4 regions of the Diaphorobacter nitroreducens genome follow, and region 2 is predicted to be linked to each of the others. Evidence: predicted binding sites of a transcription regulator. Region 2 holds the regulator's gene; each other region holds the start of a gene.
What was found. The regulator FNR, encoded in region 2, switches genes on or off when oxygen is low (the NO sensors DNR and NnrR bind a similar motif). The targets are predictions, from matches to a motif close to TTGATNNNNATCAA.
Positions count from the first base shown of each region.

Region 1: BA022_RS11770 (CZB domain-containing protein) is a predicted target of FNR. The motif match lies at 3,410-3,423, and genes of this name have one in related genera.
Region 3: BA022_RS03485 (type IV pili methyl-accepting chemotaxis transducer N-terminal domain-containing protein) is a predicted target of FNR. The motif match lies at 4,826-4,839, and genes of this name have one in related genera.
Region 4: BA022_RS03035 (cation-transporting P-type ATPase) is a predicted target of FNR. The motif match lies at 5,330-5,343, and genes of this name have one in related genera.

Region 1 is NZ_CP016278.1:2,500,651-2,508,025, reverse strand. Features, by position in the region: gene BA022_RS11790 (EF-hand domain-containing protein) at 1-14, opposite strand, end outside; gene BA022_RS11785 (5'-nucleotidase) at 46-987, opposite strand; gene gspF (type II secretion system inner membrane protein GspF) at 984-2,213, opposite strand; gene BA022_RS11775 (LLM class flavin-dependent oxidoreductase) at 2,275-3,306, opposite strand; gene BA022_RS11770 (CZB domain-containing protein) at 3,503-4,027, shown strand; gene BA022_RS11765 (GspE/PulE family protein) at 4,158-5,546, opposite strand; gene gspD (type II secretion system secretin GspD) at 5,559-7,375, opposite strand, start outside.
Region 2 is NZ_CP016278.1:2,130,933-2,138,307, reverse strand. Features, by position in the region: gene ccoN (cytochrome-c oxidase, cbb3-type subunit I) at 1-806, shown strand, start outside; gene ccoO (cytochrome-c oxidase, cbb3-type subunit II) at 826-1,458, shown strand; gene BA022_RS10015 (cbb3-type cytochrome oxidase subunit 3) at 1,473-1,610, shown strand; gene ccoP (cytochrome-c oxidase, cbb3-type subunit III) at 1,640-2,554, shown strand; gene ccoG (cytochrome c oxidase accessory protein CcoG) at 2,639-4,081, shown strand; gene BA022_RS10000 (FixH family protein) at 4,143-4,421, shown strand; gene BA022_RS09995 (hypothetical protein) at 4,498-4,785, shown strand; gene fnr (fumarate/nitrate reduction transcriptional regulator Fnr) at 4,827-5,570, opposite strand; gene hemN (oxygen-independent coproporphyrinogen III oxidase) at 5,742-7,124, shown strand; gene BA022_RS09980 (sulfite exporter TauE/SafE family protein) at 7,128-7,375, shown strand, end outside.
Region 3 is NZ_CP016278.1:739,145-746,519, forward strand. Features, by position in the region: gene BA022_RS03455 (class I SAM-dependent methyltransferase) at 1-628, shown strand, start outside; gene rnhA (ribonuclease HI) at 665-1,111, shown strand; gene BA022_RS03465 (thioredoxin family protein) at 1,138-1,473, opposite strand; gene moeA (molybdopterin molybdotransferase MoeA) at 1,556-2,914, opposite strand; gene mobA (molybdenum cofactor guanylyltransferase MobA) at 2,941-3,576, opposite strand; gene moaA (GTP 3',8-cyclase MoaA) at 3,637-4,773, opposite strand; gene BA022_RS03485 (type IV pili methyl-accepting chemotaxis transducer N-terminal domain-containing protein) at 4,920-5,762, shown strand; gene BA022_RS03490 (DUF2889 domain-containing protein) at 6,173-6,733, opposite strand; gene BA022_RS03495 (aldehyde dehydrogenase family protein) at 6,809-7,375, opposite strand, start outside.
Region 4 is NZ_CP016278.1:649,586-656,960, reverse strand. Features, by position in the region: gene glyA (serine hydroxymethyltransferase) at 1-751, shown strand, start outside; gene nrdR (transcriptional regulator NrdR) at 764-1,213, shown strand; gene aroC (chorismate synthase) at 1,290-2,390, opposite strand; gene BA022_RS03050 (CBS domain-containing protein) at 2,483-2,938, opposite strand; gene BA022_RS03045 (O-acetylhomoserine aminocarboxypropyltransferase) at 3,037-4,350, shown strand; gene BA022_RS03040 (alpha/beta fold hydrolase) at 4,350-5,171, shown strand; gene BA022_RS03035 (cation-transporting P-type ATPase) at 5,516-7,375, shown strand, end outside.

The DNA of each region.
Region 1 (7,375 bases), 370 kb from region 2:
CGTGAAGGCAACATTCAGGAGTAGAGCCGGCGCGCCGCCACAGGTTCAACGCCGCGGGGGGCGGGCTGTATCACCCTGTAGCGCAGCCGCCGTGTTGGCGATGCCGCTGCTGACATGCCCCGCCGGAACATGGCGTGCGGCGGACGCCACGTGGCCCGTCTGGTCATCGAAGAAGAAGTCGGGCTCGAACTCGCGCAGGAAGGGGCCTTTTTCCAGCCCGCCGAGGAACATGGCCTCGTCCACGGTGATGCCCCAGTCGAGCAGCGTGCGGATCGCGCGCTCGTGCGCCGGCGCGCTGCGCGCGGTGACCAGCGCGGTGCGGATGCGCATCTGCGAGGCGTCCGCCTGCTGCTGCAGCCGGTGCAGCGCGGCCAGCAGCGGCTTGAACGGCCCTTCGGCCAGCGGCGTGGCGGCATGGGACACCTCGTGCTGCAGGAAGGCCGGTAGGCCGCCCTGCTGGTACACACGCTCGGCCTCGTCGGAGAACAGCACCGCGTCGCCGTCGAAGGCGATGCGCACCTCGCGCGGATAGCGGTCGCCCGCGGGCGTGGAGTCGATCATCACCCGCGCGGCGGGAAAGCCGATGGACAGCGCCTCGCGCACATCCGTCTCGTTGGCTGAAAGGAAGAGGTGCGCGCCCAACGGCCGCAGATAGGAAAACGGGTTGCGCCCGCGCGTGAACACGCCGCGCTCGATGCGCATGCCCGCCGCCTTGGCCGAGGCGAACACGCGCATGCCGCTGGCAGGGTCGTTGCGCGACAACATGACCACCTCGACGCGCGCGGCATCGGGCGTGTTGAACGCCAGGAGCTTTCTCACCAGAGGGAAGGCAATGCCGGGGCGCGCGGGCTCATGCACCAGCTCCAGCTGGCGGCGCATGTAGGCTTGCTCGTCGCCGGCCTCGAACAGGCGGTTCTCTTCCTCGAAGTCGAACAGCGCGCGCGAGGAGATCGCGACGACGAGCTTGTCCTGCAGGGTGGCACTCATTTGACGAACTGGTTGAGCTGGATGATTGGCATGAGCACCGCCAGCACGATCAGCATCACGATGCCGCCCATAGCCACGATGAGCAGCGGCTCCAGCACCGTGGCCAGTTGCATGGCGCGGCGCTGCACCTCGGTGCCCAATTGCGTGGCGGCGCGCTGCAGCATGGTGGGCAACTGGCCCGTCTGTTCGCCCAGCCGCGCGAACATGGCCACCAGGCCGGGGAACCGTTTTTTCTGCGCCAGTGCCGAGGCCAGCGGCGCGCCCTCACGCACCAGCACCAGCGCGTCGAGTGCGTCCGCGCGCAGGGCGCGGTTGTTCAGCGTCTCGGCCGCGGCCTGCAGCGCCTTGAGAATGGGCACGCCCGCGCCTGCCAGCATGGCCAATGTGCCGGCGAAACGCGCCGCGTTGTAGCCGCGCGCCAGCTTGCCGACGAGCGGCAGGCGCAACCAGGCGGCGTCGAACTTCTCGCGCAGCCGCGGCTGGGCCAGCGCGGCGCGGGCGCCGAACGCCAGCAGGACCAGCCCGCCCAGCAACGCCCAGCCGTAGTTGCGCACCACGTTGCTCAAGGCCAGCATGGCCACCGTGAGGAAGGGCAGGGCGCGCTTGGTGCCTGCGAACACGCTGGCCACCTGCGGTACCACGTAGCCCACCAGGAACAGCACGATGACGATCGCGATCACGGTGACGATGGCCGGGTACAGCGCAGCGCCGATGAGCTTGGCGCGCAAGGCCTGGCGCTGCTCCAGATCGTCTGCCAGGCTGTCCAGCACTTCGGCCAGGCCGCCGCTGGACTCGCCCGCGCCGATCACGGCGCAGTAGATGTCGGAGAACTCGCGCGGGTGCTGCGCCAGCGCACGTGCGAAGGTGGAGCCGGCGTTGACCTCGGCGCGCAGCGTGGCCAGCAGGTGGCGCTGGCGCTCGTCGTCCGCCTCTTCGGCGAGCGCGGTCAGCGCACGCTCCAGCGGCAGGCCCGAGCCCACCAGCCCGGCGAGCTGCCGCGTCCACACGCCCAGCCCCGTGGCGTTGAACACCGGCCGCGTGAACAGCCGCTGCGCCAGCGTGGGGGGTGTTCCGGGGGCGACGCCAGCGGCCAGCGCCTCCACATCCAGGGGCACCAGGGCCTGGGCGCGCAGCAGGCTGCGGGCGGCCTTGGGGCTGTCGGCCTCCAGGGTGCCGCGGCGCACATGGCCTTGGGCGTCCAGGGCTTCGAAGGAATAGGCGGGCATGCGGGAAAGTCAGCGGCGGTGGGCGAGCAGGGGCAAACTGGGCGGGCCGCAGTCGACCCGTTCAGCCCGCCATGGTAGCCGCTGCGGGTGACAGTGCCGCGTGCGCCTGGGCGGTGATCTCCAGCGAGCGCAGGCGCAGCGCCGGGTCGTAGACGTCGCTCACCAGCATGAATTCGTCGGCCTGCGTGGCGGCCAGCAGCGCCTGCAGGCCCTCGCGCACGGTCTGCGGGCCACCAACCACGCCGACCGCGAGGAAGTCGGCCACGGCGGCGCGCTCCTGCGGCGCGAGGCTCTGCAGATAACCCTCTACGGGCGGCTGCAGCAGTCCGCGCTGGCCGGTGAGGATGCCCAGCACGCGCTGGTAGGTGCTGCTGGCCAGGTACTGCGCCTCGTCATCGGTGGGTGCGGCGATCACGGGCACGCCGATCACCACGTAGGGCTTGGCGCAGGCTGGCGAGGGGCGGAACAGCCGGCGGTAGATGTCGATGGCCGCGTGCAGCATGCGCGGCGCGAAGTGCGAGGCGAAGGCATAGGGCAGGCCCATCTGCGCCGCCAGTTGCGCCGAGAACAGGCTGGAGCCCAGCAGCCAGAGGGGCACCTGCGTGCCGGCGCCCGGCACGGCGGTGATGCGCTGGCCCGGCTGCGCGGGCGCCAAGAGCTGCTGCAGCTCGGCCACGTCGCGGGGGAAGTCGGCCTCGGTCTCCACGCGGTCGCGGCGCAGGGCACGCATGGTGGCGCCGTCGGTGCCGGGTGCGCGGCCCAGCCCCAGGTCGATGCGGCCGGGGTAGAGCTCGGCCAGCGTGCCGAAGGCCTCGGCCACCACCAGCGGCGCATGGTTGGGCAGCATGATGCCGCCCGAGCCCACGCGGATGGACCGCGTGGCCCCGGCCACGTGGCCGACCAGCACGGCCGTGGCGGAGCTGGCGATGCCCGGCATGTTGTGGTGCTCGGCCAGCCAGTAGCGCTTGAAGCCCAGCGCCTCCACATGCTGTGCCGTCTGGACGGCGACTTGCAGTGCCTGGGCCACGGTGCCGCCCTCGCGCACGGCCACGAGATCAAGCATGGAAAGTAAAGGCAGGGAATGTGCGGTCATGGCACCGATTGTGGGCAGCGGGTGAAATCCGTGCTGCGCCGCGGGTATGGTGGTGCAGTGGTCCCCGCATGGTGCATAGCGTTTTGCTATTGATATACTGAATTTGTTTTAAATCAACACACGAAACATATTGTCACTTTTAGCGTCCTGTGCGACGCTGCCAGGAAGTGATGCACGGGGCGTGCGGGGGGTGTCTATGGGGTTCTTCAGCCGTTTGTTTCAGCCGCGTGCCGACGGCCTGGCCGCGCCTGAGGACTGGACTTCGCTGCCTGCGAGCGAGGCCAGCGCGCTGGTGCTGTACGACGAAGAGGCTTCGCGGCTCCTGGCGGCGTTCGACATCGAGGCTGCCATCGTCATGCACGAGCGCTGGCTGCCCTGGCTGGCCCAAGCGCTGGCGGGCGCGCGCGACGAACAGCTGCGCCCCGAAACGGTGGTGGACGACACCTGTTCCGAACTGGGCCGCTGGCTGCACGGCAGCGGGCGCGTGGCGCTGGGGCACTTTCCTGCTTTCGACATGCTGATGCGCCGCCACCAGTACTTTCACCACCAGGCGGCCGTGCTGCTGACGCATCTGGCGCAGGGCGATCAATTGCGGGCCGAGCAGGCGTTCAAGAGCTGCCAGCATGCGTCGCGCCAGGTGGTGCTGCTGCTCAAGGAGCTGCAGCGCGGGCTGGACCACGGGAAGCGTCCCCCCCAGCCGATGGCCGCAGGTGAACGCTGAAATGCGCTATTGATATAGGAGCTACTAGCGCTTGTCTGTATTGGCTTTCAATGCAATTTGTATTGAAAACCCAGTCTTGACAAGCGCGCCGCGCTCCTGTTTTTGAAAGGCGCCGCTGCGGCCTGTCCGCTCAGTCGCGCGTCACACGCAGCACTTCTTCGCGGCTGGTGATGCCGGCGTGGATCAGCCGCTCGCCATCGTCGCGCATCAGCGTCATGCCGCCGGCCAGGGCCTGGGTACGCACCTCGGCCTCCGGGGCCTGGTTGTGGATCTGCGCGCGGATGGCGTCGTCCACTACCAGCAGCTCGAACACGCCGGTGCGCCCCGCGTAGCCGGTATGGCCGCAGTGGTCGCAGCCTGCGCCGTGGCACTCGCCGCAATATTTGCGCACCAGGCGCTGCGCCAGCACCCCCAGCAGCGACGAGGACAGCAGGAACGGCTCCACCCCCATGTCGGTCAGGCGCGTGATGGCGCTGGCCGCGTCGTTGGTGTGCAGCGTGGCCAGCACCAGGTGGCCGGTGAGCGAGGCCTGGATGGCGATCTGCGCGGTCTCGAAGTCGCGGATCTCGCCGATCATGATCACATCGGGGTCCTGGCGCAGGATGGCGCGCAGGGCCTTGGCAAACGTCAGGTCGATCTTGGCATTGACCTGCGTCTGGCCCACACCGGGCAGCTCGTACTCGATGGGGTCTTCCACCGTCATGATGTTGCTGCGCGCGGCGTCCAGCCGCGCCAGCGCCGCGTACAGCGTGGTGGTCTTGCCCGAGCCCGTGGGGCCGGTCACGAGGATGATGCCGTGCGGCTGCTGGATCAGGTGCGCGAGCCGCGCCAGCACCTCGCCCTGCATGCCCACGGCCTCCAGATTCAGCTTGCTCTCGCTCTTGTCCAAGAGGCGCAGCACTGCGCGCTCGCCATGGGCGTTGGGCAGCGTGGATACGCGCACGTCGACGGCGCGGGTGCCCAGGCGCAGACTGATGCGCCCGTCCTGCGGCAGGCGCTTTTCGGAGATGTCCAGGTCCGCCATGATCTTCAGGCGGCTGATCAGCGCGGCGTGCAGTGCGCGGTTGGGCTGCACCACCTCGCGCAGCGTGCCGTCCACGCGAAAGCGCACGCTGGAGTGGCGCTCGTAGGGCTCGATGTGAATGTCGCTCGCGCCGTCGCGCACGGCCTGCGTGAGCAGGGCGTTGAGCATGCGGATGATGGGCGCGTCGCCCGCGGACTCCAGCAGGTCTTCCACCGCGGGCAGCTCCTGCATCATGCGCGAGAGGTCGGCGCCTTCTTCCACCTCGCTCACCACCGTGGCCGCGCTGGATTCGCTTTGCGAATACGCCGCGCTGATGCGCTGTGCCAGCGTGGGTGCGTCCAGCGGCATGAACTGGTGTACGGCATGCTTGCGCAGCACTTCGGACAGCGCGCCGGCGTCCGGCTGCGGGCCGTGCCACAGCACGAGCTGCTGGCCGTCGTCTTCCAGCAGCAGCTGGCTGCTGCGCGCAAATGCGTAGGGCAGGGGGTGGCGCATGCGGCGGGCCCCTTACTGTGGGCTGTAGGGCGACTGGCCCATGCTGGGCGGCGTGGCGGTGCGCGCGGGCGGCTGGGGTGCGAGCGGCGCCAGCGGCGCAGGTGCGGCCGCGGGCTGCACGGGCGCGGCGGACGAGGCGGGGGTGGGCAGGGGCGGCAGCACCGGCGCCTCGGACACACCGCTCATCATCGTGCTGGGCGCGGGCTGCGTGCTTTGCTGCAGCGCGCGAATGGCCTCGTAGCGGTCCACCATCAGTGCGTCGCTGGTGGCGCTGTCGCGGATCACCATGGGGCGCAGGAAGACCATCAGGTTGGTCTTCTGGCGCGTGCGCTTTTCGTTGCGGAACAGCCCGCCCACCACGGGCAGGTCGCCCATCACGGGCACCTTGTCCTGGCCCAGCGCATAGCTGTCTTCCAGCAGGCCGCCGATCACGATCACGCTGCCGTCGTCCACCAGTACCGTGGACTCGATGGAGCGCTTGCTCGTGGAGGGGCCGTTGGCATTGGACAGCGTGCTCTCCGCGACCTTGGAGACCTCCTGGTACATCGTGAGCTTGACGGTGCCGTTCTCGTTGATCTGTGGGCGCACGCGCAGCATCAGGCCCACGTCCTTGCGCTCCACAGTGGTGAAGGGGTTGACCGCGCCGCCGCTGCCGCCGGTGTTGGCGTAGGAACCGGTCACGAACGGCACGTTGTTGCCGATGATGATCTGCGCCTCCTCGTTGTCCAGCGTGAGCAGGTTCGGGGTGGACAGCACGTTGGCGTCGCCCGTGTTTTCCAGGAAGTTGGCCAGCGCCCCCAGGTAGTACTTGCCGTTGATGCGCGGCGCGATGGCCAGGTTCATGCCGGCGGCCGGCTTGGCATTGGCGATGGAGGTCACGTTGCCGGTGGCCGCCGCCAGCGCCAGATCCAGGATGTTGCGTCCGGCCACGCTGGAGTTGTTGCCCAGCACGCCCAGCGTGCTGCCGTAATTGCCCAGCACGCCCTGCCACTGGATGCCGAACTCGGCCACCTTGTTGGCGCTCACCTCCACGATCAGGCTCTCGATGAGTACCTGCGCGCGGCGGCCGTCCAGCTTGTCGATCACGGCGCGGATCTGGCGGTACAGCGGCTCCGGCGCGCTGATGATGAGCGAGTTGGTCGTCGGGTCGGCCTGGATGATGCCGCCGGTGGACGGCTGGTTGGCATCGCTGCTACCGCTGCTGCCCTGGCCCGTTCCCAGGCCCGAACTGCCCAGGCCGCCGGCATTGCCGCTGGCATTGGTGCTGTTGCCCAGGCCACTGGTCTGGCCCAGGCCCGATGCGCCGGTCCGCGTGAGGCCGCCCGACAGGTTGCCGGTTCCCGTGCCGCCGCCGCTGCTGGTGCCGCTGCCCCCCGCGCTGCCCAGCGCTGCGCGCAGGGTGGTGGCCAGCTTCACGGCGTCGGCGTTCTTCAGGTACACCACGTGGATGTTGCCGCTGGCAGCGGAGCTGCCCGGCGCGGCTGGTTGGTCCAGCTTGGCCACCAGTGAGCGCACCAGCGCCACGCGCGCCGGGTTGGCCGCGCGCACGATCAGCGCATTGCTGCGCGGCTCGGCCAGCAGCGTGGTCTTGAACGAATTGTCGGTCTGCCCCTGGGCCACGCCCTGCGCAGTGCCTGTGGCAGTGGCGCTGCCGCCCTCGATCAGGCGCGACACCAGCGGCGCCAGGTCGGTGGCGATGGCGTGCTGCAGCGGGATCACCTCCACGTCGCTGGCGTTGGAGACGTCCATGGCCGCCACGATGCGCGCCAGGCGCTGCAGGTTGTCGGCGTAGTCGGTGATCACCAGCGAGTTGTTGCCGGGGTTCACGT
Region 2 (7,375 bases):
TGGGCTTCTACCTCACGACCGGCTTCCTGGGCATGATGTATTACTTCATCCCGAAGCAGGCTGGCCGTCCGGTGTACAGCTACCGCCTCTCCATCGTCCACTTCTGGGCGCTGATCTTCACGTACATGTGGGCGGGTCCGCACCACCTGCACTACACCGCGCTGCCTGACTGGACGCAATCTGTGGGCATGGTGTTCTCGCTGATCTTGCTGGCGCCCAGCTGGGGCGGCATGATCAACGGGATCATGACGCTGTCCGGTGCCTGGCACAAGCTGCGTGACGATCCCATCCTGCGCTTCCTGATCGTGTCGCTGTCGTTCTACGGCATGTCCACGTTCGAAGGCCCGATGATGTCCATCAAGACCGTCAACGCGCTCTCGCACTACACCGACTGGACTGTGGGCCACGTGCATGCAGGCGCGCTGGGCTGGGTGGGTCTGATCACCATGGGTTCGCTGTATTACCTGGTGCCTCGCCTGTTCGGCAAGGAGAAGATGCACTCCATCAAGGCAATTGAACTGCACTTCTGGATGGCCACCATCGGCATCGTGCTGTACATCGCCGCCATGTGGATTGCTGGCGTGATGCAAGGTCTGATGTGGCGCGCAGTGAACCCCGACGGCACGCTGACCTATACCTTCGTGGAAGGAGTCAAGGCGACCTATCCGTTCTACGCGATCCGCTTCTTTGGCGGTCTGCTGTACCTCGGCGGTATGTTGGTGATGGCATGGAACGTCTGGGTGACGGCGATCTCCGGACGCTCCGTCAAGGTGGCCATTCCCGCCGTGAAACCCGCTCACGCCTGAAGTTCGGAGGGTCAACTACATGTCCAATACGCATAACAAAGCATCCACCGGCTTCACGCACGAGAAGGTCGAAACCAGCAACTTCCTGATGATCGTGCTGATCTTGCTGGTTGTGGCCGTCGGCGGCCTGGTGGAAATCGTTCCTCTGTTCTTTCAAAAATCGACGACTGAGGCCGTCCAAGGCGTGAAGCCTTACACGGCAGTGCAACTGATCGGACGCGATATCTACCTGCGCGAGGGTTGCTACAACTGCCACTCGCAGATGATCCGTCCGTTCCGCGCGGAAACCCTGCGTTATGGTCACTACTCGGTGGCTGGCGAGTTCGTCTACGACCATCCCTTCCAATGGGGTAGCAAGCGCACTGGGCCCGACCTGCATCGCGTGGGTGGAAAGTACAGCGATGAATGGCATCGCATTCACCTGAACAATCCGCGCGACGTGGTGCCCGAGTCCAATATGCCCGCCTACCCCTGGCTCGAAAAGAACCAGATCGATCCTTCCGTCGTCGCTCCTCGCATGAAGGCATTGCGCACGGTCGGCGTCCCGTATACGGATGAGGAGATCGCCAGCGCCGCCGAGCAGGTCAAGGGCAAGACAGAGATGGATGCCGTGGTGGCCTATCTCCAGGTTTTGGGCCGTGCGCTCAAGTAATCGAGGAGCTGGTCATGGACATCACCACCATGCGTATCGTGGCCACGCTGGCGTCGCTGGCGTGTTTCGTGGGCATCTGGTTCTGGGCCTTCATGCGCCGCAACCGGGCCCGGTTCGAGGAGGCAGCGCAGTTGCCCTTCGCCGAGGACTGAAGAAGTCTCCACAAGAAAAGAGATAACCCATGAGCGATTTCACGAGTAACTTCTGGTCCTTCTACGTGGCCGGAATCACCATCATCGGTATCGTGGCCTGCGGCTTGCTGCTGTGGATCACGTCCCGCAAGAAGGTCGAGGCTACGGCCGACAACACCACCGGTCACGTCTGGGACGAAGACCTGACGGAAATGAACAACCCCATGCCCCGTTGGTGGATGTGGCTGTTCATCATCACGCTGGTATTCGGCGCTGGCTATCTGGCTGCCTATCCCGGATTGGGGACCTTTAAGGGTAAGTTGGGCTGGACGCAGCTGGGCGAGTACCAAGCCGAAGTGGACAAGGCTAACGCAGAGTTGCAGCCCCTGTACGCGCGGTTCGAGGCCATGCAGCCCCAAGAGATGGCGGCCGACACAGCGGCCATGGCAATTGGTGAGCGTCTGTTCATGAACAACTGCGCGCAGTGTCATGGTTCCGATGCCCGCGGCAGCAAGGGCTTCCCCAACCTGGCCGACGGTGACTGGCTGCACGGCGGTGCGCCTGATCAGATCCAGAAGACCATCCACGATGGGCGCATTGGCGTCATGCCTCCCATGGCGGCCGCCGTGGGCTCGCCGGAAGATGTGCGCAACCTCGCCCACTATGTCCTGAGCCTTTCGGGAAGCCCGCATGACTCCCTGAAGGCGTCTCTGGGCAAGTCGAAGTTCACTGCGTGCGCTGCATGCCACGGGATGGACGGCAAGGGCAATGTGGCCCTGGGTGCCCCTAATCTGACGGATGACATCTGGCTGCATGGCTGGGGCGAAGCTGCCATCACCGCTATGATCAACAATGGCAAGACCAACGAGATGCCTGCCCAAACGGGCAAGTTGACCGATGCACAGATCAAGGTGTTGACGGCATACGTCTGGGGTTTGTCCAATAAGGCCGGCGCCCCGCGCTGATGCTCCCTGTGCGGCCGGCTCCCCGTCGAGGGGCGCCGGCCGTTTTGCGTTTTGGAAGTTGCACTTCCTTTTTGAGATTCCACCATGAAGCCAGCCGAAGGTCAGCCCCGTAAGGTGATTCCTATCACGCCAGTGGGGGCCGAAAGTTCGCAGACCGAGGTCATTTCGCTCTATGAGGCGCAAAAGAAAATCTATCCACGCTCGATAAGTGGAGTGTTCGCACGTTGGCGTTGGGCGATGGTGTTTCTGACACAGCTGGTTTTCTATGGCCTGCCATGGCTGGAGTGGGGCCAGCGCCAGATGGTGCTCTTTGACCTCGGAGCACGCCGTTTCTATATTTTTGGTTTGGTGCTTTACCCGCAGGACTTCATTTATCTGACGGGTTTGCTGATTATTTCCGCGCTGTCGCTTTTTCTGTTTACCGCAGTGGCGGGACGCCTGTGGTGCGGCTTCTCCTGTCCCCAGACCGTATACACGGAAATGTTCATGTGGATCGAGCACAAAGTCGAAGGCGACCGCAGTGCCCGTATGCGCCTGGACAATGGTCCGTGGACATTTGAGAAGATCTGGAAAAAATCTGTCAAGCAAGCCATTTGGATTGCGGTCGCATTCTGGACCGGCTTCACCTTCGTGGGCTATTTCGTTCCGATTCGCGAGCTGGGGGGAGAGTTGCTGGCCCTGCAAGGAGGGTGGCAGATATTCTGGGTGATCTTCTATGGGTTGGCCACGTACGGTAACGCAGGATTCCTGCGCGAGCAGGTATGCAAATACATGTGCCCTTATGCGCGTTTCCAAAGCGCAATGTTCGACAGGGACACGCTGGTCGTCTCTTACGATCCTGAGCGCGGCGAGCCTCGCGGGCCCCGTAACAAGACGGTAGACCACAAAGCTGCGGGACTGGGTGACTGCATCGATTGCACGCTGTGTGTCCAGGTCTGCCCAACGGGTATCGATATTCGCAACGGACTGCAATATGAATGCATTGGTTGCGGTCTCTGCGTGGACGCTTGCAATACCGTGATGGACAAGATGAAGTATCCGCGCGGGCTTATTCGCTTCTCAACGCAGAACGGCGTCAAGAACCACTGGACCCAATCGCAAATGCTCAAACGCGTGCTGCGACCCCGTGTGTTGTTCTATTCAGCGGTGCTGGTGGTGTTGTGCATCGGCATGCTGGCCAGCTTGGTGGTACGCACCCCGTTGAAGGTGGACATCGTGCGCGACCGCGCTGCGCTCTCGCGCATCGTGGCGGGAGGCAAGCTGGAAAATATCTACCGGCTGCAGATCATGAACGCCACGGAGGGGGCGCAGCGCTACACCATCAGCGCCCACGGTATGGAAGGGCTGGAAGTGGCGTCCGAGACCGCAATTGACATTGGACCGGCGGAATCCCGATGGGTGGTTGTCCGTCTTCAAATTCCGTATGGCTCAGCATCTCCTGGATCGCATACGGTGTATTTCGATATTCAAGCGCAGGGTGATAAAGCCCAAGTGGCAGAGAAATCCGTATTCCTCGTACCCCGCTGAAGGCGGTCGTGGAATACAAATGAACAAGCTGTGCTCATAAATGAGCGAGGAGTTAATATAAATGTTGAGTAATTCCCCCATGAAACTGGACGACGACGGAAAGCCTTGGTGGACGTTTGGCCATGTCTGGCTTGTCATCGCGGGGCCGGTGATTGTCATCATTGCGGGCTTCGTGACCCTCTGGCTGGCCGTGAGCAAACCCGACCCCGTCATCGCGGAAGACTATTACCAACGGGGCTTGAACATCAACGAGACCCTGAAGGAGTCTGGGGGCGACATGACGCCTGCCATGAAGGGGCGCAACCATGCAGCTACTCCGCTGGAGGATCAACCGCGCTGACCGGCAGGGCGAGTCCTCTTTGCATGCCGGAGAACAGATGCTAGGCTGTCAACTACACTTGCTAGGAGATGGGCGAATGTGGATGCAACGATTGATGTGGATCGCGTGGCCGGCCTTTTTGATGGCGGGCGTCATGGAAATGGTAGTGTTCGCCTTCGTGGATCCAGAAGCGCTGCAGTGGTTTGATCAACCCCTGCATCTCTCGCGCGAAGGTGTGTATACCATCGCCTTCTTCACGTTCTGGTTCGTACTCATGGCTTCCAGCGCATTGACGACGCTGTTGTCACTCTCGCCCTTTGAGTTGAATCGCTGCCCCGTGCCCAAAGGGGCGCGGCCGGCTGATTGCGCCAAATACGTTTCCTGATCTTTCCGCCGATCAGTTATGAATGAACAAAAAACCGAGGCTTAATGGCAGGCTTGCTGGCTGTTGACAATGCGCTTCAGCGCATCGGTATCGACGATGCGCACATGGCGCTGTTTTACTTCCACAATACCTTCTTCCACGAACTTGGAAAACGTGCGGCTGACGGTTTCCAGTTTCAATCCCAGGTAGCTGCCGATCTCTTCGCGTGTCATGCGCAGCACCAATTCGGATTGTGAGAAACCCCGAGCATGCAAGCGTTGTACGAGATTCAACAGGAATGCGGCAAGGCGTTCCTCGGCACGCATACTCCCCAGCAACAGCATGACCCCATGCTCACGAACAATCTCGCGGCTCATGATCTTGTGCACATGGTGCTGTAGTGCCGTTACTTCGCGCGACAACTCTTCAATACGGTCGAAGGGCATGACGCATACTTCGGCGTCTTCAAGCGCCACCGCATCGCAAGTGTGGCGGTCGCTCACGATGCCATCCAGGCCGATGATCTCGCCCGCCATTTGAAAACCCGTCACTTGATCGCGACCGTCTTCGGTGGCGACACAGGTCTTGAAGAATCCGGTGCGGATGGCAAAAAGGGATGTGAAGGGTTCACCGTTCCGGAAAAGCGTGCCGCCACGCTTGATCTTGCGTCGTACAGCAACAATGTCATCGATGCGCTTGAGTTGCTGGTCGTCCAGACCCACGGGCATGCACAGCTCACGCAGATTGCAGTTTGAGCAGGCAACTTTGATGGTCTGGAGATTCGTATGCATGGGAACCCTGTTCATGGCTTGAGCTTACCTCTGAACGGCTGGGAGACATGGAATGCCGTAGGCCGTTGGACGACTTTGAGCCGAAGTCAAATTGTCGCCACAAGGACCTTATGGGCGCTTGATCAACGTCAAGGACTCATGGGGGACTCTACGGCACAGTGATATGAAAGTGCAAGGAATCCCGTCATGACCGTTGTTACAACAGAGCTCCTGCGTCGCTTTGACGTCCCAGGGCCGCGCTACACCTCTTATCCGACTGCTGATCGTTTTGTCGAGGCTTTTGGCGAGCGGGAATACATCCTTGCGCTGCAGCAGCGTCGCGTGGGTTCGGTAGCCAAGGCGATGCCTTTGTCGCTTTATGTCCACATCCCGTTTTGTGAATCGCTGTGCTATTACTGCGCGTGTAACAAGATCATTACCCGGCATCCAGAGCGGGCAGAGGTCTACTTGCGTTACCTCAGCCGTGAGATCGACCTGCATACGGCGCACTGCGGTGTGGGTCAGCATGTGAGCCAGCTGCATTTCGGCGGAGGCACGCCTACTTTTCTGACGGATGACGGTTTGCGCGAACTGATGGGCATGCTGAGGCGCAGTTTCGTCCTCGTTCCGGGGGGGGAGTACTCCATAGAAGTGGACCCCCGGACCGTGGATGAAGCGCGGCTGGGATTGTTGGCGGAGCTGGGTTTCAATCGCCTGAGCTTTGGCGTGCAGGATTTCGACCCTGAAGTACAAAAGGCCGTGCACCGCATTCAGCCTGCCGAAAAGGTGTTCGCGTTGGTCGATGCGGCTCGGAAGCTCGGGTTTGAATCGGTGAACGTGGATTTGATCTACGGGCTGCCGCGACAGACACCGGAGTCGTTTGATCGCACCTTGGAGCAGGTAGCCGAGCTGCGGCCAGACCGGATCGCGCTGTATGCGTACGCTCACTTGCCAGAACGCTTCAAGTCGCAGCGACGCATCATCACGGCCGAGTTGCCCATGGCTTCGGCCAAGGTGTCCATGCTGGCCCGGTCACTTGATGTGTTCCAGGAAGCCGGCTACGTCTACGTGGGCATGGACCATTTTGCGCTGCCTGACGATGCGCTGGCGGTGGCCAAGCGGCAAGGCAGGCTGCACCGCAATTTCCAAGGCTATAGCACGCAGCCCGATTGCGACCTGATTGGTCTGGGCGTTTCTGCCATCGGGCGCGTGGGCGCTACTTACAGCCAAAATGTGAAAACGCTGGACGAGTATTACGACTGCATTAACCAGGGGCATTTGCCTGTGGTGCGCGGGCTGGCGTTGACCAAGGACGACTTGGTGCGCCGCGCAGTCATCATGGCGTTGATGTGCCAAGGTGAATTGCTGTTTGAGCCGTTGGAACAGTCCTGGCTGATTGATTTCCGCAGTTATTTCGATGCGGAATTACAGCAACTGCAAGAAATGGCGGCTCAGGGCTTGGTGAAAATCAGTGATGAGGGCGTTGAAGTCACGCCCATGGGATGGTATTTCGTGCGCGGCGTGGCCATGGTGTTCGACAAGTATCTGCAGGCTGACCGTAACCGCGCTCGCTTTTCCCGGATTATTTGACCCATGCTGTGGGCGCTGGCCACGACGGCCTTCCTGATGGGGCTGATGGGAGGGGCTCACTGTTTGGCGATGTGTTCTGTTCCCTGCGCGGCGCTTACGGGGCTGGGTGGCACGCCGGACGCCACCCACACCATTCAATGGGCGTCCCGCCGCGGAATCCTCCAACGGGTAGCGCAGTTTCACGTGGGGCGCCTGATCGGTTACGGCGCTGCAGGGGCGGTGGTTGCGCTGGCCATGGAGCAACTCGCATG
Region 3 (7,375 bases), 1.4 Mb from region 2:
GCGCAGCAACCGCATGCCGCACCGCTGGCTGGCCGTGATGCCGCCGGAGTTGCTGCTAGAGCGTAGCGATGCGCAGGAGCCACCGGCGCTGCTGGCGGATGCGGTCGCGCTTCCGTTTGCCGAGGCCAGCCTGGACCTGCTGGCGCTGCCCCACACCCTGGAGCTGAGCGTGGACCCGCACACGGCGCTGCGCGAGGTGCACCGCGTGCTGGTGCCGGAGGGCAAGGTGGTCATCAGTGGACTCAACCCGCTCAGTCTGTGGGGGTTACGGCAGCGGCGATCGCGCCTGTACCAGCGCTGTGGCGCAGGGGGGCGGCTGTTCCTGCCGGACGTGGGGGAGTTCATTTCGCCCGGGCGCCTGCGCGACTGGCTGCGCCTGCTTGGCTTTGAGCTGGAATCCATGAGCTTCGGCTGCTACCGGCCCGCCGTGGCCGGCGACCGCTGGCTGCAGCGCTACGGCTGGATGGACGCGCTGGGTGCGCGCTGGTGGCCGATCTTCGGGGCCGCGTATGTGATCGTCGCCGTCAAGCGCGTGCAGGGCATGCGCCTGCTGGAGCCTTCGTGGCGCAAGGCGCCGCAGGCGGCTGCCGCGCAGGTGCAGGTAGCGCGGCGCCATGGCCCGGGCTGAGGCGACGGGACATTTTTTTATTTCTGGGAGCTATTTTTGAATCAGGTGGTGATCTATACCGACGGTGCGTGCAAGGGCAATCCGGGCCCCGGCGGTTGGGGGGCAGTGCTACGTTCAGGCACGCTGGAGAAAGAGCTGTTCGGTGGCGAATTGGGAACGACCAACAACCGCATGGAACTGATGGCCGTGATCCAGGCGCTGGGCGCGCTCAAGCGCCCCTGCCAGGTGGCGTTGTACCTGGACAGCCAGTACGTCCGCCAGGGCATCACCGAGTGGATCCACGGCTGGAAGAAAAAGGGCTGGCGCACGGCGGCCGGCCAGCCCGTGAAGAACGTGGAGCTGTGGCAGCGCCTGGACGAGCTGGCGCACCAAGCGGGCCATCGCATCGAATGGCACTGGGTGCGCGGCCATGCAGGCGACCCCGGCAACGAGCGCGCCGACATGCTGGCCAACAAGGGTGTGGAGCAGGCGCTGGGCCGCTGAGACCGGGTTCTGTGCCTTGCGGGTGATCAGCCAGTGGTGGCGGTGATGCCCTGCACCGCTTCATGGATGCTCTGAGCCGTCTGTGGGCGCACCAGCCGCGCCGTTTCGCGCCCGTCGCGCAGGAACACGAGCGTGGGCCAGAGTTTCACGCCAAAACTGCGGCCCAGGCGCTGGCCGGGGCCGTCCTCCACCTTGACGTGGCGCACATCGTCCCGGTCTTCGAGGGCCTGCTCGATGAGCGGCTGGGCGCGCTGGCAGTGGCCGCACCAGGGCGTACCGAACTCCAGCACGGTGGGGCCCAGCCACTGGTCCACCGTTTCACGCGAAGGCGGCTGAGCGAGGTGGGTGGCGGCAAACGGCATGGCGGCTCCTGCAAGGATGGCGATGGGGGCAGGGTAGGGCTGCGGCGCACGCGGCCAAGCCGGCCGCCGCTGCGCGGGCGTGTCAGATCACGCCGTCAAACATCATCACATCGACCATGTCGCCAGGTGCCACGTTGCCTTGGCCGTGGTGCAGCACGATGAGGCCGTTGGCTTGCACCATGGAACTGAGCACCCCTGAGCCCTGGTTGCCCGTGGTGCGCACCTGCAACGTGCCGTCCGCTGCCGTGGTGACCAGGCCGCGCTGGTATTCGGTGCGGCCGGGTTTCTTGCGCATGGCCTCGGTGCTGACGGCGCGCAGCAGCGGCGGTGCGCTGCGCGTGCAGCCCATCATGCGCAGCAGTGCGGGGCGGACGAAAGCCAGGAAGGTGACCATCACCGCCACAGGATTGCCCGGCAGGCCGAACAGCACGCTGCTGCCGTCTGCACTCTGAATGCTTCCATCTTGATAGCTGTTAACGCTTGATGGACGAGCGTTAGGGCCGGATTTGGCTTGTAATTCGGGCCGAAGGCGGCCCACCGCCATCGGCCGGCCCGGGCGCATGGCGATGCGCCAGAACGCCACGTCGCCCAGCTGCTTCATCATGGTGCGCGTGTGGTCGGCCTCGCCCACGCTCACCCCGCCGCTGGTAATGATGGCGTCGGCCTCGGCGGCCGCATGGCGGAAGGCGGCTTCCAGCAGTGTGGGGTCGTCGCGCACCACACCCAGGTCGATCACCTGGACGCCCAGACGTGTCAGCAGGCCAAAGACCGTGTAGCGGTTGCTGTCGTACACCGCGCCCTCGCGCGGTGGCTCGCCCAGGCTGAGGATCTCGTCGCCCGTGGAGAAATAGGCCACGCGCACCCGGCGGTACACCGTCACCGTTTTTAGGCCCAAACTGGCCACCAGGCCAATCGCGGCAGGCGCTAGCAGCTCTCCTTTTGATAGCGCTACGCGGCCTTGCATGAGGTCTTCCCCCAGCAGGCGGCGGTTGTCGCCGCGGCGCAGCACGTCGGGTGCGATGCGGATGTGGCCGTCGGGCTCGGCAGTGGTGAACTCCTGCGGCACCACGGTGTCCAGCCCCGCCGGCATGATGGCGCCGGTCATGATCTTCACGCACTCGCCTGCGGCCACGGTGGCGGTCCAGGCGGCGCCGGCAAAGGCTGTGGAGCCCACCGGGCGCAGCACCAGCGGTTGGCCGGGCTGCAGTTGGGCGCCGTCGAAGGCGTAGCCGTCCATGGCCGAGTTGTCGTGCGGCGGCACGCTGACGGGCGAGACCACGTCCCGCGCCAGCACGCGGCCCAGGGCGTCGAAGATGCCGACTTCTTCGGTGCGGGTGACGGGCGCGACCAGGCGCTCCAGGAAGGTGTTCACATCGGCGGCGCGCAGCGCCTGCGGGTCGTAGCCCTGCAACTCGGCGGCGATCTGGTCAATGGTTTTCATGCGGTACGGGCAAGGAGGGTTGCAGCTCAGCGGAGGCCCAGGCCTTCCAGGGCGTGCAGCTCGGCCAGGGTGTTGGCGTTGTAGAAAGCATGCGGGTCGTCGCCCGGCTGGTCGAACGGAACCACGGCGCAGGCGTGCTGTTCGGTCCAGCGGTCGATCTTGCGCCCGCCGCCCTGCGTGAAGCGCACCAGGCTCTCCAGCAGCGTCACGCGCAGCAGGCAAAACACCGGCTGGGTGCGCACGCGCACGGTGCCATCGCGCTCGTCGGCCTCGGGTGCCGCTGCCATGGCAATGTCGGCGCCCTCGCGCATGGCGGCCTGGGCCAGGCGTGCGGCAAGGTCTGCCGGGAACAGCGGTGTGTCGCAGGGCACGGTGAGCAGCCAAGGGGTCTCGCAACGCTCCAGCCCTGTGAGAAAGCCCGCCAGCGGGCCTGCGTAGTCGGCAAGGCCATCAGGCCACACCGGCACTCCGAATGATTCATAGGCCGCCAGGTTGCGGTTGGCGTTGATCATCACGTCGCCCACCTGCGGCTGCAGCCGCATCAGCGTGTGCAGTGCCAGGGGCAGGCCGCGGAAGTTCTGCAGGCCTTTGTCCACCCCGCCCATGCGGGAGCCGCGGCCGCCGGCGAGGATGAGACCTGTGATGTCGTGGGTGTCGATCATGGGAAAGAAGAAGGGTGGTGAACGCCGCGCCGGGGCCGGTCCGTGCGGCGCGGCGGCGGCTCAGCCGCCGATGTAGCTCATCTCGATGCGCCGCTGGCCGCTGCCCGTCTCGGATGGCAGGCTGGCGCGCAGCTCGGAATAGCGGTCGCCGCGCCCCTGCCAGATGTGGGCGATGGCGGCGCTGATCTGCGCGTCGCCGGCGCTGCCGCGCAGCAGGCTGCGCAGGTCCCAGCCTTGCGAGGCAAACAGGCACAGGTACAGCCGACCCTCCATGGACAGGCGCGCGCGGTTGCAGTCGCCGCAGAAGGCCTGCGTGACGCTGCTGATCACGCCCACTTCGCCCAAGCGCGGGTCGTGGCGACCGTCGGGGCCGGCGTAGCCCCAGCGCTTAGCGGTCTCGCCGGCGGACTGCGCGGCCAGCGGCACCAGCGGCAGCTCGGCCTGCAGCCGCGCGATGACTTCGGCGGAGGGCAGCACCTCATCCATGCGCCAGCCGTTGGTGGCGCCCACGTCCATGTATTCGATGAAGCGCAGCGTGATGCCGGTGCCGCGGAAGTGGCGCGCCATCGCCGGGATCTCGTGGTCGTTGGTGCCGCGCTTGACCACCATGTTGACCTTGATGTGCTCCAGGCCCGCCGCCTGCGCGGCCTCGATACCGGCGAGTACGTCGGCCACCGGAAAGTCCACGTCGTTCATGCGGCGGAACACGTCGTCCTGCAGGCTGTCCAGGCTCACGGTGACGCGCCGCAGGCCCGCGGCCTTGAGGGCGCGCGCCTTGCGCGCCAGCAGCGATCCATTGGTGGTCAGCGTGAGGTCGGGCACGCGGCCCTCCAGCGTGCGCAGTTCCGCCAACTGGGCAACCAGGTTCTCCAGGTCCTTGCGCAGCAGCGGCTCACCGCCGGTGAGGCGGATCTTGCGCACGCCATGCGCCATGAACAGGCGCGCCAGCCGCGTGATCTCTTCAAAGCTCAGCAGGTCGCTGTGCGGCAGGTAGCGGTAGTGCTTGTCGAACACTTCCTTGGGCATGCAGTAGCCGCAGCGGAAGTTGCAGCGGTCCGTCACGCTGATGCGCAGGTCGCGCAAGGGACGGGAGAGCGTGTCCTGCAGCAGTCCGGTAGCGGGTGCCGCGGCCAGGAGCGCAGGGGGCTGCAGCACCTTGCTGCGCTGATCCACGAGGGGAATGACACGTTCAGCCATGGCGAAATTGTGCCCCATCGGCGTCGTAGGGGTATGGCGGCTGCCCGCTAAATTGATGTTGATCAATCTGCTGTCACGGTGGCGACATGAAGTGCCTTTGACCAGTGTCATAGGGGGCGCGGGAGGGCGATTTGAGAATACGGCGCATGCAGAACCAACGCCCAGTCCCCACCCCTTCCTCCGTCGCCACCTGCCGGCGCGGCCGCCGCACCGCTGTGCGCGCGCTGGCCACCGTGTTGCTGGTGCCGGCCCTGCCGCTGTCGGCCCAGGCGCGCATGGCCCTGGCCACGGCCATCAACCGCACGGCGCGCTTTCGGGCGCTGTCCCAGCGCACCGCCAAGGTCTACGGCCAGCTGTACCTGAACGTGGGCGCCGCGCGCGCCCGCGATGCGCTGGAACACACCCGCCGGCAGGTGCATTCCGGCTTTGAGGACATGGACCGCCAGAGCTGGCCGCCCGAGGTGGCGCGGCTGCTGGCGGACGTGCGCCGCAACGCGGACCGCCTGGACGCGCTCACGGCCCAGGCGCCGACGAAGGAGGGCTTTCAGGCCGTGTCGGCCCAGGCTGACCAGATGCTGGCTGCTGCCAACACCACCACCGAGGCCCTCGAGCGGCTGGCCCAGGCGCCCACGGCACGCCTGGTCAACACCGCCGGGCGCCAGCGCATGCTGTCGCAGCGCCTGGCCAAGAACTATGAGCTGTTGGCCGCCGGCCTTGACAGCCGCACGGTGCGCGAGCAGATGACGGGCGACGCCGATGAGTTCCAGCGTGCCCTCGCGCAGTTGAACAAGGCACCCATCTCCACCCCTGCCATCCGCTCGGCACTGGAACTGGGCCAGGCGCAGTGGGTGTTTTTCGAGGCCGCCCTCAAGCGCCAGCCAGACCCGCGCGGCCTGGAAAACGTGGCCACCACCAGCGAGCGCCTGCTGGAGGTTACGGACAGCTTGACTTCGCTGTACGAGGTGGCCCTGCAGGACGTGCTGGGCTGACCCCTGCGGCCACAAGAGCAACTGCGTGTCTCATCGGCGCGGCAGCCCGGCTGCACCGCTTTTCCGGGGGAGGGAAGGCCGACGTGGCTGGGCTGGTTGCCCCGCTGGGCAGCAGCTGTGGCGCGCGGGACACGGCTTTGGCTCGACCGCCCAGCCGCGAGTCCCCGGCGGATGTGCCACGCCACTCTCCACTCGCTCTACTAACCAGGGCTGGCTAACCAGGGGTTGGCGCAGGCCGTCCGTCGGGCCGAGCCGTTCAAGCGCTATTCATCCTCCGCGAGTGGCCGGATGGTGAACCTGAGCCGCGCGCCAGCACATGCGGTCGATCTAAATCAGGCCTATGGGCAAAAAGTGCCTCTAGCGCCCGTGCAGAAAGCGCGGGCAGCTATTGAATCGGGAGCGATTGCCGATCAGGCTGCCTTCGGCGTGCGCGGCGCGCGGCCGTAGAACTGCGGGTAGTGCTCCTTCACTCCCTGACCGCTGAAGTCCCAACCCGTGCACTGGCCCAGGTGGCGCGGCGGCTCGTCGCCTTCATTCTGGAATGCGGCGTGAATCGTCTGGAACGTGGCCGTGGCCAGGTTGAACAGCAGTTCCCGCAGATGGGTGCAACCGGCCACGCCGCCCAGGTGGGTCTGGATGGACTGGCGCCAGCCGCGCGCCATGCTGCAGCCCACCATCGCCTGCAGGGCGCGCTGCGCTTGTGTGCAGCCCGCCAGAGGGTGGGCATCCATGGCGGATTCGATGGCGCGCACCACCAGGTCGCGGTCCACGGTGACGCGCAGCCACAGGTGGTGGATGGGTTCGCCCGCGCGGCGCACGCCGTCCGGGTAGCGCAGCGACGGCAGGTCCTGCGGCTTGCTGTCGTGCAGCTCGCCCTCGATGTCCCAGAGCCCGTCCTCGCGCTCGTAACCCTGGTAGGTGACGCGTCGGACATGGCGGGCAGTGCGGGGGGCAGGGGATGACAGAGGCATGGGGTCGAGATGGGAAACGTATCAGCGGCCAAGCGAGCACTGGCGGGGCACCGCAGGGCACGCGGCTCGCAGGGATCAGCCGTGGCGGATGGCCACGGTCTTGAGGGTGGTGAAGCCGTAGAGCGCCTCGAAACCCTTCTCGCGTCCGTGTCCGCTGGACTTCACGCCGCCAAACGGCAATTCGACGCCGCCGGCTGCGCCGTAGTTGTTGATGAACACCTGGCCGCTGGCAATGCGCCGCGCCATGCGGAATTGGCGCGCGCCATCGCGCGTCCACACGCCCGCCACCAGCCCAAAGGGCGTGCCGTTGGCGAGCTCCACGGCGTGGTCTTCGTCGTCGAAGGGCATGGCGGCCAGCACGGGGCCGAAGATTTCTTCCTGCGCCAGGCGGTGCTGCGCCGGTACGTCGCGCAGCAGGGTGGGTGCCTGGTAGAAGCCCGTGTCGGGCGCTTCGTCCACCACGGTGCCCTGCGCGGCCAGGGGAATGCCAGCCACCTGCGCATCGGACAGGTAATCCCACACGCGCTGCTGCTGGCTCTGGCGGATCAGCGGCCCCAGGTCCAGGTCCATGGCGGCGGGGCCCACGCGCAGCGCCTCGAAGGCCTTTGACAGGCGCTCCAGCAGCGGTTCGTAGATCAGGGA
Region 4 (7,375 bases), 1.5 Mb from region 2:
CAAGCCCAAGCTGATCATCGCCGGCGCCTCCGCCTACGCCCTGCGCATCGACTTCGAGCGCTTCGCGAAGATCGCCAAGGAAGTCGGCGCCATCTTCTGGGTGGACATTGCCCACTATGCCGGCCTGGTCGTCGCGGGCGAGTACCCCAACCCGGTGCCGTTTGCGGACGTGGTGACCTCCACCACGCACAAGAGCCTGCGCGGCCCGCGCGGCGGCATCATTCTGATGAAGGCCGAGCACGAGAAGGCCATCAACAGCGCCATCTTCCCCGGCCTGCAGGGCGGCCCGCTGGAACACGTCATCGCCGCCAAGGCCGTGGCCTTCAAGGAAGCCCTGTCGCCCGAGTTCAAGCAGTATCAGCAGCAGGTGACCAAGAACGCCAAGGTGTTCGCGGAAACGCTGATCCAGCGCGGACTGCGCATCGTGAGCGGTCGCACCGAAAGCCACGTGATGCTGGTGGACCTTCGCGCCAAGGGCATCACCGGCAAGGAGGCCGAGGCAGCCCTGGGCAAGGCCCATATCACGATCAACAAGAACGCGATCCCCAACGATCCCGAAAAGCCGATGGTCACCAGCGGCATTCGCGTGGGCACGCCCGCCATCACGACACGGGGTTTCAAGGAAGAGGAAACGCGCCTCACGGCCAACCTGGTGGCCGACGTGCTGGACAACCCGCATGACGAGGCGAACCTGGAAGCCGTGCGCGCCAAGGTGCACGCGCTGACCAGCCGCTTCCCGGTCTATCGCTGATCGACCGCTGCGATGAAGTGCCCCTTTTGCAGCCATCAGGAGACGCAGGTCGTCGAAACCCGCGTCTCCGAGGACGGGGACTTCATCCGCCGCAGGCGCCAGTGCGGCGCCTGCGACAAGCGCTTCACGACCTACGAACGACCGGAAGTCAACTTCCCCACGGTCGTCAAGAAGGACGGCCGCCGCGTCGAATACGACCGCGAGAAACTGCTGGGATCGTTCAAGCTGGCGCTGCGCAAGCGACCGGTGAGCACAGTGCAGATCGACTCGGCCATCGAGCGCATCGAGGAAAAGCTGCTCAACCTGGGGCAGCGCGAGATCCTGTCCAGCCGCATCGGCGAGTTGGTCATGCGCGAGTTGAAGAAGCTCGACAAAGTAGCGTATGTGCGCTACGCCAGCGTGTACCGCAGCTTCGAGGACATCGACGAGTTCCGCGCGCTGGTGGACGAAGTCCGCAAGTAAGCCGCCACGCTTCAGTCGCTCTTCTATTGATAGCTGGCAGCGCCCACTGGGCGGGCGCTGCAGCCGTTTTTGACCATCACCCCAGGCGGACTGCCGGAATCGGAGCCACGGCCTGCACCACGTCGCCGCATTGCGCACGGTGGCGCAGCGCATGGTCCATGATGACCAATGCGAGCAACGCCTCGGCGATCGGCGCGGCGCGGATGCCCACGCAGGGGTCGTGGCGCCCCTTCGTGATCACCTCGGTACTCTGGCCGTGGATGTCGATGGACTCGCGCGGGCTGATGATGGAACTGGTGGGCTTGATGGCCAGCGACACCTCGATGTCCTGCCCGGTGCTGATGCCGCCCAGCACGCCTCCCGCGTTGTTGCTGGCGAAGCCCGTGGGCGTGAGCGAATCGCCGTGCGTGGTGCCGCGCTGGGCCACGCTGGCAAAGCCGGCCCCAATCTCCACACCCTTCACGGCGTTCAGGCCCATCATCACATAGGCGATGTCGGCATCCAGCTTGTCGTACAGCGGCTCGCCCAGCCCCACGGGCACGCTGGTGGCCTGCACGCGGATGCGCGCACCGCAGGAGTCGCCGGACTTGCGCAGCGCGTCCATGTAGTCCTCGTAGGCCTGCACGTCGGCCACCGGTGCGAAGAAGGGGTTGTGCGGCACATGCTCCCAACTCTCGAACGGGATGGGCAGTTCGCCCAGTTGGGTCATGCAGGCACGAAAGCGGGTGCCGTATTTCTCGGCCAGCCATTTCTTGGCCACCGCGCCGGCAGCCACGGTGGGTGCCGTGAGGCGCGCAGACGAGCGGCCGCCGCCGCGCGGGTCGCGCAGGCCGTACTTGTGCCAGTAGGCATAGTCGGCATGCCCCGGGCGGAAGCTCTGCGCGATGTTGCCGTAGTCCTTGCTGCGCTGGTCGGTGTTGCGGATCAGCAGCGCGATGGGCGTGCCGGTGGTCTTGCCCTCATACACGCCCGAGAGGATTTCCACCGCATCCGGCTCGTTGCGCTGCGTCACATGGCGGCTGGTGCCGGGGCGGCGGCGGTCCAAGTCGGCCTGAATGTCGGCCTCGGACAGTTCCATGCCGGGCGGGCAGCCGTCGATCACGCAGCCGATGGCGGGGCCATGGGATTCACCAAAGTTGGTGACGCAAAAAAGGGTACCGAGTGTGTTGCCGCTCATAGGAGTGCGATTATCCCCGAGCCACTGTTACTACCAAAAAATAGCTGCCAGCGCTTGATTGACAAGCGCTGGCAGCTATTTTGATCACCAAATCAGTTGGCCGGCCGCGATTCTTCCTGCGGCCAGTCGCGGATGTAGGCCTTGAGCAGCTTGTTCTCGAAATTCTGGCTGTCCACCACGGCCTTGGCCACGTCGTAGAAGCTGACCACGCCCATCAGCATGCGCTTGTCCATCACCGGCATGTAGCGCGCGTGGCGGCCCAGCATCATGCGGCGCACCTCGTCCATGTCGGTCTCCAGCGTGCAGGTCAGCGGCGCGTCGTCCATGGCGGTACGCACCAGCATGGTGCCCACGCCGCCACCATTTTTCGTCAGCGCCTGGATCACCTCGCGGAAGGTGAGCATGCCCACCAGGTCGCCATGTTCCATCACGACCAGCGAGCCGATGTCCTTCTCGGCCATGGCATCCACAGCGCGGGCCAGCGGCTCGTCGGGATGCACGGTGTAGAGGGTGTTGCCTTTGAGGCGCAGGATGTCGCTGACTTTCATGGGGAGTCTCCGAAGGGTTCTGCAGGCGCTGCATGCAGCCCGATAGCGAATAAATATAGCCCACAATGGCGCACAAATTCACCACTTTGGAGACATGAATGCCCGGATATTCCGACCCCGGCTTCGACACGCTGGCCCTGCACGCCGGCGCGCAGCCGGACCCCGCCACAGGTGCGCGCGCCGTGCCGATCCACCTGAGCACCTCGTTCGTCTTCGAGTCGAGCGACCATGCGGCGGCCCTGTTCAACCTGGAGCGCCCGGGCCATGTGTACAGCCGCCTGAGCAACCCCACCAACGCGGTGCTGGAGCAGCGCGTGGCGGCGCTGGAGGGCGGCGTGGGCGCGATCGCCGTGGCCAGCGGGCAGGCCGCGCTGCACCTGGCGATTGCCACATTGATGGGCGCGGGCAGCCACATCGTGGCCAGCACGGCGCTGTATGGCGGCAGCCAGAACCTGCTGCACTATACGCTGCGCCGCTTCGGCATTGACACCACCTTCGTGAAGCCCGGCGACATCGACGGCTGGCGCGCCGCCATCCGCCCCAACACCAAGCTGTTCTTTGGCGAAACCGTGGGCAACCCCGGGCTGGAGGTGCTGGACATCCCCACGGTCGCGGACATTGCGCATGAAGCCGGCGTGCCCCTGCTGGTGGACTCCACCCTCACCTCGCCGTGGCTCATCAAGCCCTTCGAGCATGGCGCGGACCTGGTGTACCACTCGGCCACCAAGTTCCTCTCAGGCCATGGCACGGTGATCGGCGGCGTCGTGGTCGATGGCGGCAGCTTTGACTGGGAAGGCTCCGGCCGCTTCCCCGAGCTGACCCAGCCCTACGACGGCTTTCACAACATGGTGTTCACCGAGGAGAGCACCGTGGGCGCCTTCCTGCTGCGCGCTCGCCGCGAGGGCCTGCGCGACTTCGGCGCCTGCATGAGCCCGCACACCGCCTGGCTGATCCTGCAGGGCATCGAGACCCTGCCGCTGCGCATGGAACGCCACATGCGCAATACCGAGAAGGTGGTGCAGTTCCTGGCCAGCCACCCGTTCGTCGAGCGCGTGGGCCACCCGCTGCTCGAGTCCCACCCCAGCCACCAGCTCGCGCAGCGCCTGCTGCCGCGCGGCGCGGGCTCGGTGTTCAGCTTCGACCTCAAGGGCAACCGCGAGCAGGGCAAGACGTTCATCGAGACGCTCAAGCTCTTCAGCCACCTGGCCAATGTGGGTGACTGCCGCAGCCTGGTGATCCACCCCGCCTCCACCACGCACTTCCGCATGAGCGACGAAGCGCTCGCCGCGGGCGGCATCAGCCAGGGCACGATCCGCCTGTCGATCGGACTGGAAGATGCCGACGACCTGATCGACGACCTCAAGCGGGCACTCAAGGCTGCGGAGAAGCAAGCGGGAAAGGCAGGTGCGTGATGTACGTGCAAGTCAACGGCGCACAGACCTACTGCTACACCGGCGGCAAGCCCTTCGATGCCGCTAAGCCCACCGTGGTGTTCATCCACGGCGTGCTCAACGACCACAGCGTCTGGGCGCTGCAAAGCCGCTACATGGCAAACCATGGCTGGAACGTGCTGGCCGTCGACCTGCCCGGCCACAGCAAAAGCGCGGGCGATGCCCCTGCGAGCGTGGAGCAGGCGGCCGACTTCGTGGGCGCCCTGCTCGACGCACTGTCCATCCAGCGCGCCGCGCTGGTGGGCCATAGCTGGGGCTCGTTGATCGCGCTGGAGGCCGCCGCACGCCTGGGCGGGCGCGTGAGCCATCTGGTGCTGGTCGGTACGGCCTACCCGATGAAGGTGTCGCCCGCGCTCATCGAGGCATCGCAGACCGACCCCGAGCAGGCGCTGCGCATGGTCAACGTGTTCTCGCGCAGCACCCTCGCGCCCCCCTCAGGCGCGGGCTTCTGGGTGTACGGCGCGGGCATGGCGCTGGGCCGCAAGGTGCTGCGCAGCAACCCGCAGGTCAATGTGTTCCACCGCGGCTTCGTCGCCTGCGACAGCTACTCCCATGGCGAGCAGGCCATCGCAGCGGTGCAGTGCCCCGTGCTGTTTGCCTTGGGCACACAAGACCAGATGACCGCGCCCAAGGCCGCGCAGGGGTTGATCCAGGCCGCGCGATCCGCGGACAAGGACGTGCAGATCGTCCATCTGCCGGTGGGCCACCACCAGATGACCGAAGCACCGGACGCAACGCTGTTCGCCATCCGCGACTTCCTGGCAAGACGCATCTCCGCCTAAGATCGTTGCACGGCAGGGCCGGCGGTGCAGGGCATCCCCTGCAGCGCTCCCCTGCCCAATGGATGACGGGCGCCGCCGCCTCGGCAGAGGGATATGACTTCCCCTGCCACATGCGAAACACTGGCCCCTGCTTGCCCGCGGCGACCATTTACGGCCACGTGATGCATATCAAAAATAGCATTAAACGCCCAACCAGCAAGCGCAGTCAGCTATTGTTTATATAGCAAACGAAGGCCAATAGCGGCCACTTTCCCCGGCCTGGCACTGGGGCATTGGCACGGTCCACGCCTGCGGACCTAGACTGGGTTCACTCGACCAGTCGCGTCGTCCGGCGCCCGCCCTGCATGCACCTGCCCCCATCCACCGATGCCCGCGACACCCCGTGGCATGCGCTGTCCGCTGGCGAAGCGCTGCAACGGCTGCAAACCGACGACCGCCACGGCCTGGCGCATGCCGAGGTGGCGCGGCGCCTGGCACGCTTCGGCCCCAACCGCCTGCCCGCGCCGCCGCGCCGACCGGCCTGGCTGCGCCTGCTGCAGCAATTCCACAACGTGCTGATCTACGTGATGCTCGCTGCCGCGACGGTCACCGCGGCACTGGCGCACTGGATCGACACCGGGGTGCTATTGGGGGCCGTGATCGTCAACGCCATCATCGGTTTCTTGCAGGAGGGCAAGGCCGAGTCGGCGCTGGACGCGATACGCCACATGCTCTCGCACCAGGCCACGGTGCTGCGCGGGGGAGAGCGCCAACTGGTGGCCGCCGACCAGCTCGTGCCGGGCGACATCGTCATCCTCGCGTCCGGCGACAAGGTGCCTGCGGACCTGCGCATCCTCACGGCCCGCAGCCTGCGCGCCGACGAGGCCGTGCTGACGGGCGAGTCCGTGCCCTGCGACAAGCATGAAGCCACCGTGGCAACCGACGCCGCTTTGGGCGACCGCCGCAGCATGCTCTACTCCGGCACGCTGGTGGCCGCGGGCACCGCTTTGGGCACCGTGGTGGCCACGGGCACGAACAGTGAACTGGGGCGCATCAGCACGCTGTTGGCCCAGGTGCAGGCGAGCACCACGCCGCTGCTGCGGCAGATCGCGCAGTTCAGCCGCTGGCTGGCGCTGGCCATCGGGCTGTTCGTGCTCGCCACGTTCGCCATCGGGGTGCTCTGGCGCGCTCAGGCACCCGCGGACATGTTCATGATGGCCGTGGCGCTGGCGGCCTCGGCCATCCCCGAGGGGCTGCCCGCCATCATGACCATCACCCTGGCCATGGGCGTGCGGCGCATGGCGCAGCACAACGCCATCATCCGCCACCTGCCGGCAGTGGAAACGCTGGGAGCCGTCACGGTGATTTGCTCCGACAAGACCGGCACCCTCACTTGCAACGAGATGACCGTGCAGCGCGTGGTGACCGCCGACCATGTCATAGAGGTGACCGGCAGCGGCTATGCGCCGCAGGGGGGCTTCCTCATCGGGGGCGTGCCCATCACTGCGCAAGAACACCCTGCCCTGCAGTCCGTGGCCCAGGTGGCGCTGCTGTGCAACGACGCCACGCTGCACGACGGTCCCCAGGGCTGGAGCCTGACGGGCGACCCGACGGAGGGCGCGCTCGTCACCCTGGCGCTCAAGGCGGGGCTGGACGCAACGGCGCTGCATGCCCGCCAGCCACGCATCGACGCCATACCGTTCGAGTCCGAGCACCGCTTCATGGCCACACTGCACCACGACCACGCGGGGCATGCGGTGATCCTGGTGAAAGGAGCGCCCGAGCGTGTGCTGGACATGTGCAACGCACAGCGCCAGTGGCCCGCCGATGGCGCGGGCACCGATGCCCCGCTGCAGCACGACTACTGGCGCCGCGCGGCCAACGACTGCGCGGCGCGGGCGCTGCGCGTGCTGGCGATCGCCATCAAGCGCGTGCCGGCGCAGCAGCACGCGCTGCAGTTCGCCGACATGGAGGGCGGCTTCACGCTGCTCGGGCTGCTGGGCAGCATGGACCCGCCGCGCCCCGAGGCCGTGGCCGCGGTGGCCGAATGCCAGGCCGCGGGCGTACGCGTGAAGATGATCACCGGCGACCACGGCGAAACCGCACGTGCGATTGGCGCGCAGCTGGGCATCGGCCTGGGCCGCCCCGCCCTCACGGGCGCCGAGATCGAGCTGCTGGACGACGCCGCCTTGCGCGACGTGGTGGCCAGCGTGGACGTGTTCGCC